DNA from 2 places in the Kitasatospora sp. NPDC001132 genome. Region 1 is predicted to be linked to the other one. Evidence: riboswitches for the same ligand, from Rfam matches in the RefSeq annotation. Region 1 holds a riboswitch; the other holds the start of a gene.
What was found. Region 1 has a riboswitch for thiamine pyrophosphate ahead of thiO (glycine oxidase ThiO). Riboswitches for the same ligand answer to the same signal wherever they lie in the genome.
Positions count from the first base shown of each region.

Region 2: it holds a riboswitch for thiamine pyrophosphate, as region 1 does, so the genes downstream of both, ACWDBE_RS19200 (purine-cytosine permease family protein) here and thiO (glycine oxidase ThiO) in region 1, are expected to answer to the same signal.

Region 1 is NZ_JBSFKF010000003.1:9,508-13,712, forward strand. It holds gene ACWDBE_RS04445 (Rv2175c family DNA-binding protein) at 1-184, opposite strand, end outside; gene ACWDBE_RS04450 (NAD(P)/FAD-dependent oxidoreductase) at 227-1,432, opposite strand; TPP riboswitch at 1,594-1,706, shown strand; gene thiO (glycine oxidase ThiO) at 1,701-2,885, shown strand; gene thiS (sulfur carrier protein ThiS) at 2,882-3,136, shown strand; gene ACWDBE_RS04465 (thiazole synthase) at 3,140-3,937, shown strand; gene pknB (Stk1 family PASTA domain-containing Ser/Thr kinase) at 4,067-4,205, shown strand, end outside.
Region 2 is NZ_JBSFKF010000013.1:6,763-10,967, forward strand. It holds gene ACWDBE_RS19195 (glycerophosphodiester phosphodiesterase) at 1-792, opposite strand, end outside; gene ACWDBE_RS19200 (purine-cytosine permease family protein) at 940-2,358, opposite strand; TPP riboswitch at 2,351-2,495, opposite strand; gene ACWDBE_RS19205 (trypsin-like peptidase domain-containing protein) at 2,716-4,205, shown strand, end outside.

The DNA.
Region 1 (4,205 bases):
TCTCGTCGATGAAGGCCGCCGGGACCTGCAGGGACTTGTTGGGACCGCGGCGGACCGCGATCAGGTCACCCTTCTTGACCATGTTGCGGACCTCGGTGACCAGCACACCCCACCGCTCGGAGATGTCGGGCAGGTACAGCCACTGGGGGACCAGGGCGTCAGTCTTGGCATCGATCTCACTCACGGCACCAGACTGCCACCTCGACGGCCCGCCGCGCACCCGGCCCTACGCCACGGCCGCCTTCAGCGGCACCGCGGGGTCGGCCGCGCGGACCGGATCCAGCGCCGTGCCGCGCTCGATCAGCCTGCGCCCCTGGGTGAGGTCGCGCGGCCGGTCCACGGCCAGCAGCGCGCTCGGCACGCCGTCGCGCAGCCAGAGCACCGACCACTCGCCGTCCTGCGGACCGCCGCGCCAGAGCGGCACGTCGCCCTCGGCGTGCCGGCCGGCGTACTGGACCATCCGCCCGAACTGCTCGGACCAGAAGTACGGCACCGGGTCGTAGTCCGGCGCGTCCGCGCCCAGGACGGCGGCGGCCACCGCCTCACCGGACTGCAGGGCGTGGTCCCAGTGCTGGACGGCCAGCCGGGCGTCGGCCCGGGCCGACGGGTAGCTGACGCAGTCGCCCGCCGCGAAGACGCCGGGCACCGAGGTGCGCAGCCGCCCGTCCACGACGACGGCGCCGGTCGCGTCCAGCTCGACCCCGGTGCCGGCCAGCCAGCCGGTCGCGGGGCGGGCCCCGATGCCGACCACCACCTCGTCGGCGGGCAGGTGCGAGCCGTCCGCCAGCAGCACCGCGCCGGGCTCCACGGCGGCCACGCCGACGCCGCAGCGCAGCTCGATCCCGGCCGCGGCGTACCAGGCGGCCATCGCCGAGCCGATCTCCGTCGGCAGCGCGCCGGGCAGCGGCGCCGGACCGGCCTCGACCACCGTCACCTCGCAGCCGGCCGCGCGGGCCGCGGTGGACACCTCGGCGCCGATCCAGCCCGCGCCGACCAGCACCAGCCGCAGCCCGGGGCGCAGCAGCGCACGCAGCGCCAGGGCGTCGTCCAGGGTGTGCAGCAGGTGCGCCCGCTCGGCGCCGGGCAGGGCGCGCGGCACGGCGCCGGTGGCGATCACCAGCGAGCCGTACGGGAGGTCGCCGCCGTCGGTGTGCAGCACGCCGGGGGTGAGGCCGGTGGCGCGGCGGCCGGTGAGCAGCTCGATGTCGAGCTGCCCGTAGTCGATGTCCAGGGCGGTGGAGTCGGCCTTGCCGAGCAGCACGTCCTTGGAGAGCGGCGGCCGGTCGTACGGCGCGTGCGGCTCCTCGCCGACCAGCACGATCCGCCCCTGCCAACCGCCCTGCCGCAGCTTGAGGGCGCACTGCGCCCCGGCCAGCCCGGCTCCGACGACGACCACCTGATCCGTTCCGCTCAGCTCTGCCACGCCGGTCACTGTACTCAGCGGCCGACCGGCGGCCGCGGGGCCGGGGGTGGGCCGGGGGTGCGGGCGGTCCCTCCCCGGTTCGGGCCTCCGGCCGGGCGGGTCCCACCTCCCGCGCCGCTGTCCACCCCGCGTACGGGCCTTCGGCCGGGCCGACCCCCGGCGTTAAGGTGGGGGCACCACACGGGAGCCCGGCGGACCGGGCTGAGAGGCGGGCTGACACGGCCTGCGACCGTCCGAACCTGATCCGGGTCATACCGGCGAAGGGAGAAGAGCAGCTTTGTCACGCTTGCCATCGCCCGCCCACGCCGACGTGCTGGTGATCGGCGGGGGCGTCATCGGCCTCGCCATCGCCTGGCGCGCCGCCCAGCGCGGCCTGCGGAACGTGACCGTGGTCGACCCCTCCCCCGGCGGCGGCGCGGCCCGGGTCGCGGCCGGCATGCTCGCCCCGGTCACCGAGCTGCAGTACGGCGAGGAGCCGCTGTTGCGCCTCGGCATGGCCTCGAACGAGCGGTACGCGGACTTCGCCGCCGAGCTCACCGAGGCCGGCGGCGGCCGGGACACCGGCTACCGCCGCTGCGGCACGCTCGCCGTCGCGCTGGACTCCGACGACCGCGCGGAACTGCGCGAACTGCACGCCTTCCACCAGCGCCTCGGCCTGGACTCCGGCTGGCTGACCGGCCGGGAGGCCCGCAAGCTGGAGCCGATGCTCGCCCCCGGGGTGCGCGGCGGCCTGCACGTGGCCGAGGACCACCAGGTGGACGGCCGCCGGCTGCTGGACGCCCTGGTCTTCGCCTGCGAGGGCGCCGGGGTCCTGTTCCACCGGGCCGAAGCCGTCGAGCTGCTGGTCGGGAACGGCCGGGCGACCGGCGCCCGCCTGAGCACCGGGGAGACGGTGGGCGCCGAACAGGTCGTGCTCGCCGCCGGCCCGCACAGCCACCGGCTGCCCGGCCTGCCCGAGGGGGTGCTGCCCGCGATCCGCCCGGTGAAGGGGCAGGTGCTGCGGCTGCGCGTCCCTGACGCCTACCGTCCGTTCCTGTCCCGCAACGTCCGTGCCGTCGTCCGCGGCCGGCACGTGTACCTGGTGCCGCGCGAGAACGGCGAGCTGGTGGTCGGCGCGACCACCGAGGAGCAGGGCTACGACACCACCGTCACCGCCGGCGGGGTGTACGAACTCCTGCGCGACGCCCACGAGTTGGTCCCGGGCATCACCGAACTCCCGCTGCTGGAGACCTCGGCCGGGCTGCGCCCGGGATCACCGGACAACGCCCCGCTGCTGGGCCCGACCTCGCTGCCCGGGCTGGTCGCCGCCACCGGCCACCACCGCAACGGCGTGCTGCTCACCCCGGTGACCGCCGACCTGGTCTCCGAGTACCTGGCCACCGGCGAAGTCCCCGAGCTCGCAAGGCCGTTCACGCCCCTGCGCTTCTCCCCCGACCGCTCCACGACGAAGGCCTCCGCATGACCGAGACCACCCGGAACGGGACCCCGCAGAACGGGACCGCCCCGACCGAGATCACCCTGACCGTCAACGGCGAGCCCCGCCGGCTGTCCGCCGGGACCACCCTCGCCGAGGTGGTGGCCTCCGTCAGCGCCGCCAACACCGGCGTCGCCGCCGCGCTCAACGAGGCCGTGGTGCCGCGCGGTTCGTGGCCCGCGACGGCGCTGGACACCGGCGACCGGATCGAGATCCTCACCGCCGTCCAGGGAGGCTGAACCATGGCCGACGACCTTCTCACCATCGCCGGGACGTCCTTCTCCTCCCGGCTGATCATGGGCACCGGCGGCGCCCCCAGCCTGGAGGTCCTGGAGCGCGCGCTGCTCGCCTCCGGCACCGAGCTGACCACCGTCGCGATGCGCCGGGTCGACGCCGGCACCCAGGGCTCCGTACTGGACGTGCTGACCCGCAACGGCGTCCGGGTGCTGCCCAACACAGCCGGCTGCTTCACCGCCGGCGAGGCCGTGCTGACCGCGCGACTGGCCCGCGAGGCGCTCGGCACCGACTGGGTCAAGCTGGAGGTGATCGCCGACGAGCGCACCCTGCTGCCCGACCCGATCGAGCTGCTGGACGCCGCCGAGACGCTCGTCGACGACGGCTTCACCGTCCTGCCGTACACCAATGACGACCCGGTGCTGGCGCGCAAGCTGGAGGACGTCGGCTGCGCGGCCATCATGCCGCTGGGCTCGCCGATCGGCTCGGGCCTGGGCATCCGCAACCCGCACAACTTCCAGCTGATCGTGGAGGGCGCCGGCGTCCCGGTGATCCTGGACGCGGGCGCCGGCACCGCCTCCGACGTGGCACTGGCGATGGAGCTGGGCTGCGCCGCGGTGATGCTCGCCTCCGCGGTGACCAGGGCTCAGGACCCGGTGCTGATGGCCGAGGCGATGCGGCACGCCGCCGAGGCGGGCCGGCTCGCCCACCGGGCCGGCCGCATCCCGCGCCGCTTCCACGCCGAGGCCTCCTCCGCGATGGCCGGCCGGGCCGACCTGGACACCCGCGAGCGCCCCGCGTTCTGAGCGCCCGGCACGCCCACGGCACCGGCCCCCGCGGCGCGAAGCCGTGTCACAAGCAGGGCACAGCCGGGCCCGGAGGCGGTGTCCTCCGGGCCCGGCTCCGCCCGGCGGCACTAGACTCACCGGGTGGACATGGCACTGCACGACCCCCTGATCGGCAGCCTGCTCGACAACCGGTACCGGGTCGAGCAGCGCATCGCGACCGGCGGGATGTCCACCGTCTACCGGGGCACCGACACCCGCCTGGACCGGGTGGTCGCGCTCAAGGTGA
Region 2 (4,205 bases), on a different contig from region 1:
CCGGTTGGTGATGATCGCGGACACCCCGAGCTCCAGGCAGAGCTCGACGTCGGCCGGCTCGTCCACCGTCCACACGTGCACCTCGTGCCCCAGCTCCCGCAGCCGGGTCACCAGCTGCGGGCGGGCCCGCACCAGTTCGATGCCCGGGCCGGCGATCCGCGCCCCGCCCGGTAGCGGCGAGCCCGCGCGCAGCCGGCCGAGCAGCGGCAGGGTCCGCTCGAACAGGAAGACCCGCCGGTACTGCGGCGCGGCGGCGACCACCCGGTCCAGCGCGACCGAGGAGAAGCTCATGATCCGGGCGGACGGGCGGCCGCCGTCCCGGGTCGCGCCGATCTTGAACCGCTCCAGCGTCCGCAGCAGCTCGGCCTCCACCCGGCCGCGGAAGCGCACCGGGTGCTTGGTCTCGATCGCCAGGTCCACCGGGCGGCCGCACTCCACCACCAGCTCCAGCAGCCGCTCCAGCCGCAGCACGCCGCGCAGCTCGGGGTCGGTGCTGGGGCGGCCGGTCTTCCAGGCGCCGAAGTCGTACGCCTCCAGCTCGGCGAGGGTCATGGCCGAGACGGTGCCCCGGCCGTTCGAGACCCGGCCGATCCGGCGGTCGTGCACGCAGACCAGCGCGCCGTCGGCGGTGACCCGGACGTCGCACTCCAGCGCGTCCGCGCCCTCGTCGAGCGCGCGCCGGTAGGCCGCGAGGGTGTGCTCGGGCAGGGCGTGGGAGGAACCGCGGTGGGCGATCACCTGGACGGTCGGCACGGTGCGCGCCGCCGTCGAGGACAGGTCTGGGCTGGTCACAGGCCCAACGATAGGTGGCGGAAGTGAAGCGCGGACAAAGACGGCCCCAACCGGTGGGGCCGTCTTCGCCGTGCTCAGGCGTGCTCAGTCGCGCTCGGGCGTGTTCTGCCGTGTTCCGCCGCGCCGGTTCGGTCAGGTCAGGTCCGGTCAGGGCCGGGCGGCGCGGCGGCCGATCGGGGTGAGCGCCCAGGTGACCAGGGCCGGCACCAGGAAGGCGAACAGCGAGGCCGAGGTCCACTCCCGCGGGGTGAAGTGCAGCGCCTCCTGGGCGGAGGTCCAGAAGTCCGTCCACCAGTCGGCCACCTTGGTCGGCGCGATGAACTGGTAGACGGCGAAGCCCAGCGCCCACGGCAGCAGCATCAGCCAGCGGGACGGCGCGTCGGCGGAGAGGTTCCAGCCGCGCCGGCCGGCGCCGAGGAAGTAGTCCACGACGAGCACCGCCAGCAGCGGCACGAACACCGAGCCGATCAGGCCGAGGAAGCCGTAGTAGGTGTCGGTGAACTCGTCGATCTGCAGCGCCAGCACGGTGATCAGCACGCCGATCGCGCCGGAGAGCACCCGGCGGTCCACCTTCGGCAGCAGGTTCTGCACCGACATCGCGGTCGAGTACACGTTGGCGAAGGACTGGTCCGTCTCGCGCAGCACCAGCACCAGCAGGAACAGCCAGCCGGCCCAGACCCCGAGGAAGGAGTCGAAGATCCGGTTCGGGTCGCCGCCCGACTGCAGCAGCGCCATCAGGCCGAGCACGTAGCACCAGACCTGGGCGATCGTGTAGCCGGAGAAGCTGCCCCAGAACGCCGAGCGCGGGGTGCGCGAGTGCCGGGTGTAGTCGGCGGCCAGCGGCACGAAGGAGACCGACACCGCGATCATCGCGTCGGTGGCGCCCAGGAAGCCGTGCCAGTTCCCCGCGCCCGGGTCCGGTACGCCCTGGCGGCCCAGCTGGACGGTGAGGTACACCATCGCCACCGCGACCGCCCCGGCCACGAAGCGGCGCAGCACCGCGATCGAGCCCAGCGGCCAGATGGTCAGCACGGTGGTCAGCGCGCCGGCGAGCAGGACGAACAGCCAGCGGTAGCCGGTGGTGTGGGCGACGGTCTGGGCGCCCGCCGAGATGGTCAGCAGCTCGAACACGCCCCAGCCGATGCACTGCACGATGTTCAGCACCGTCGGCAGGTACGACAGCCGGGTGCCGAACAGCCCGCGCAGGTTCGCCATCGCGGGGGCGCCGGTGCGGGCGCCGATCAGCGAGGCCAGGCCGAGCATCGCCGTGCCGACGACCGTACCGACGGTGATCGCGGTCACCGCGGCGGCCAGCGACAGCTCGCTGCCGGGGGCGCCGAGCACGGTGGCGGCCGTGGAGAAGCCGATCAGGCTGACGCCCAGGTTCATCCAGAGCGCGAAGTGGTCCCGGAAGCGCAGCGTGCGCGGCGGCTCGGTGTCGAGCACCAGGGGCGCCTCGACGTGATCGGCCCGCTGGGGGCGGTCCAGGACGGCCGTGGGCGTGGACCCGGAGAAACCCTTGGACTCGGGCGCACCCGAAGAAGAGGATGGCGAAGCAGGCGGCATGGCCGATACTCCCTACGCCGGCATTACCCGGACAGGTTCCGGCGGTCAGCGCCCCCTCGAACGTCCGTCACTCGCGTGGCGTACGGTCGACATGCGCACTCTCAGCCTGGTGGGTCCAAGCTCCCGCGTGTCAGTTGTGAGCGACAGGCTAACCGGCGCGGGGGCCGACACCCAAGGCCGAGGGCGTACGGTCCGCATCGCGGGACGCCCGGCGGGGGGAGGGGAGCCTCGGCCGTCGGTGCCGGCGTCGGTGCCGGCTAAGGATTCTTATGAGTTCTTCAGAGGGGTCCTTACGGCAATCGAATCGGCAGTGCGAAAAACTATGGTCCTTGGTTCTGCCAGCTATGGAGGTCGTCCGTGAGCACCGAGCGCGAGGTTGGGCCCGCCGGGCCGCAGGGGGAGCAGCCCGCCGGCCAGGGGGCGGCCGAGACCGCTCCCGAAGGCCCCGCTCAGGGCGGGCACCAGCCGACCATGGCCTTCCGGCGGGTGCCGGGGCCGGAGGCGGGTGCCGCCGATACCGCTGCCGTCGAGGCGGCGCCGCCCGTGGACGCCGTTCCGGCCGAGGGCGTCCCGGCCGAGGGGGTCCCGGCCGAGGGTGGGCACAAGCCCACCGTCGCCTTCACCAAGGTGCCGGCGCCGGAGTCCCCCGCCGCGCCCGTCGCGGAGGAGCCGGCCGTCGACCCGGCCACCGGCTACATCGACGCGCCGCCGCCGGTCCTGCCGCCCGCCCCGCCGTCCCCGGTCGCCGCCGCGCCCGCCGCCCCGGCCCTGCCGCCGGCCGGCAACCCGTACGCCACCCCGACCCACGGCGTCCCCGCCGCCGGCGCGCACGAGGGCTTCGGCGCCGCTCCGGCCGCCGCCCCCGCCGCGCACGGCCACCACCCCTTCGGGGCCGGCCAGCCGCTCGGCGGCTGGGGCCCCACCCACGACTCCACCTCCGGCGGCGCCGGCTACCCCGGAGGCCCGGCCGGCCCGCTCGGCTACCCTGCGGACTACCCCGGTGGTCCCGGCGGCCACGGCGGCCCGCGCAAGAAGCGCGGCGGCCTGGTCGCCCTGATCGCGGCCGTCGCGGTGGTCGCCGGCCTGGCCGGCGGCGCGCTCGGCGTGTCCGTCGCCGACCACGTCGACAGCAGCAACGCCGCGAACGACCACCGCAGCACCACCGTCCAGGCCAGCGACACCCAGAAGAACGAGCCCGCCCCCGGCTCGATCGCCGCCATCGCGCAGAAGGCGCTGCCCAGCGTCGTCACCATCAAGGCGCAGGGCAACGGCGAGTCGGGCACCGGCACCGGCTTCGTCTTCGACACCGAGGGCCACATCCTCACCAACAACCACGTGGTCGCGCCGACCCTCAGCGGCGGCAAACTGACCGTCAAGTTCGCCGACGGCACCTCCTACAGCGCCTCGGTGCTGGGCCACGCCGAGGGCTACGACGTCGCCGTGGTCAAGATCGACAACCCGCCCAAGAGCAAGCTGGCCCCGCTACCGCTGGCCGACTCCGACAAGGTCAACGTCGGCGACGCCACCGTCGCGATCGGCGCGCCGTACGGCCTGGAGTCCACCGTCACCAGCGGCATCATCAGCGCCAAGGACCGCCCGGTGGCCTCCGGCGACGACACCGGCTCGCAGGCCTCGTACATGAACGCCCTCCAGACCGACGCCTCGATCAACCCCGGCAACTCCGGCGGCCCGCTGCTGGACTCCGGCGGCGCGGTGATCGGCATCAACTCGGCGATCCAGTCCAACGCCTCCGCCAACGGCCGGGCCGGCAGCATCGGCCTGGGCTTCGCCATCCCGATCAACCAGGCCAAGTGGGTCGCGGACACCCTGATCAAGACCGGCAAGCC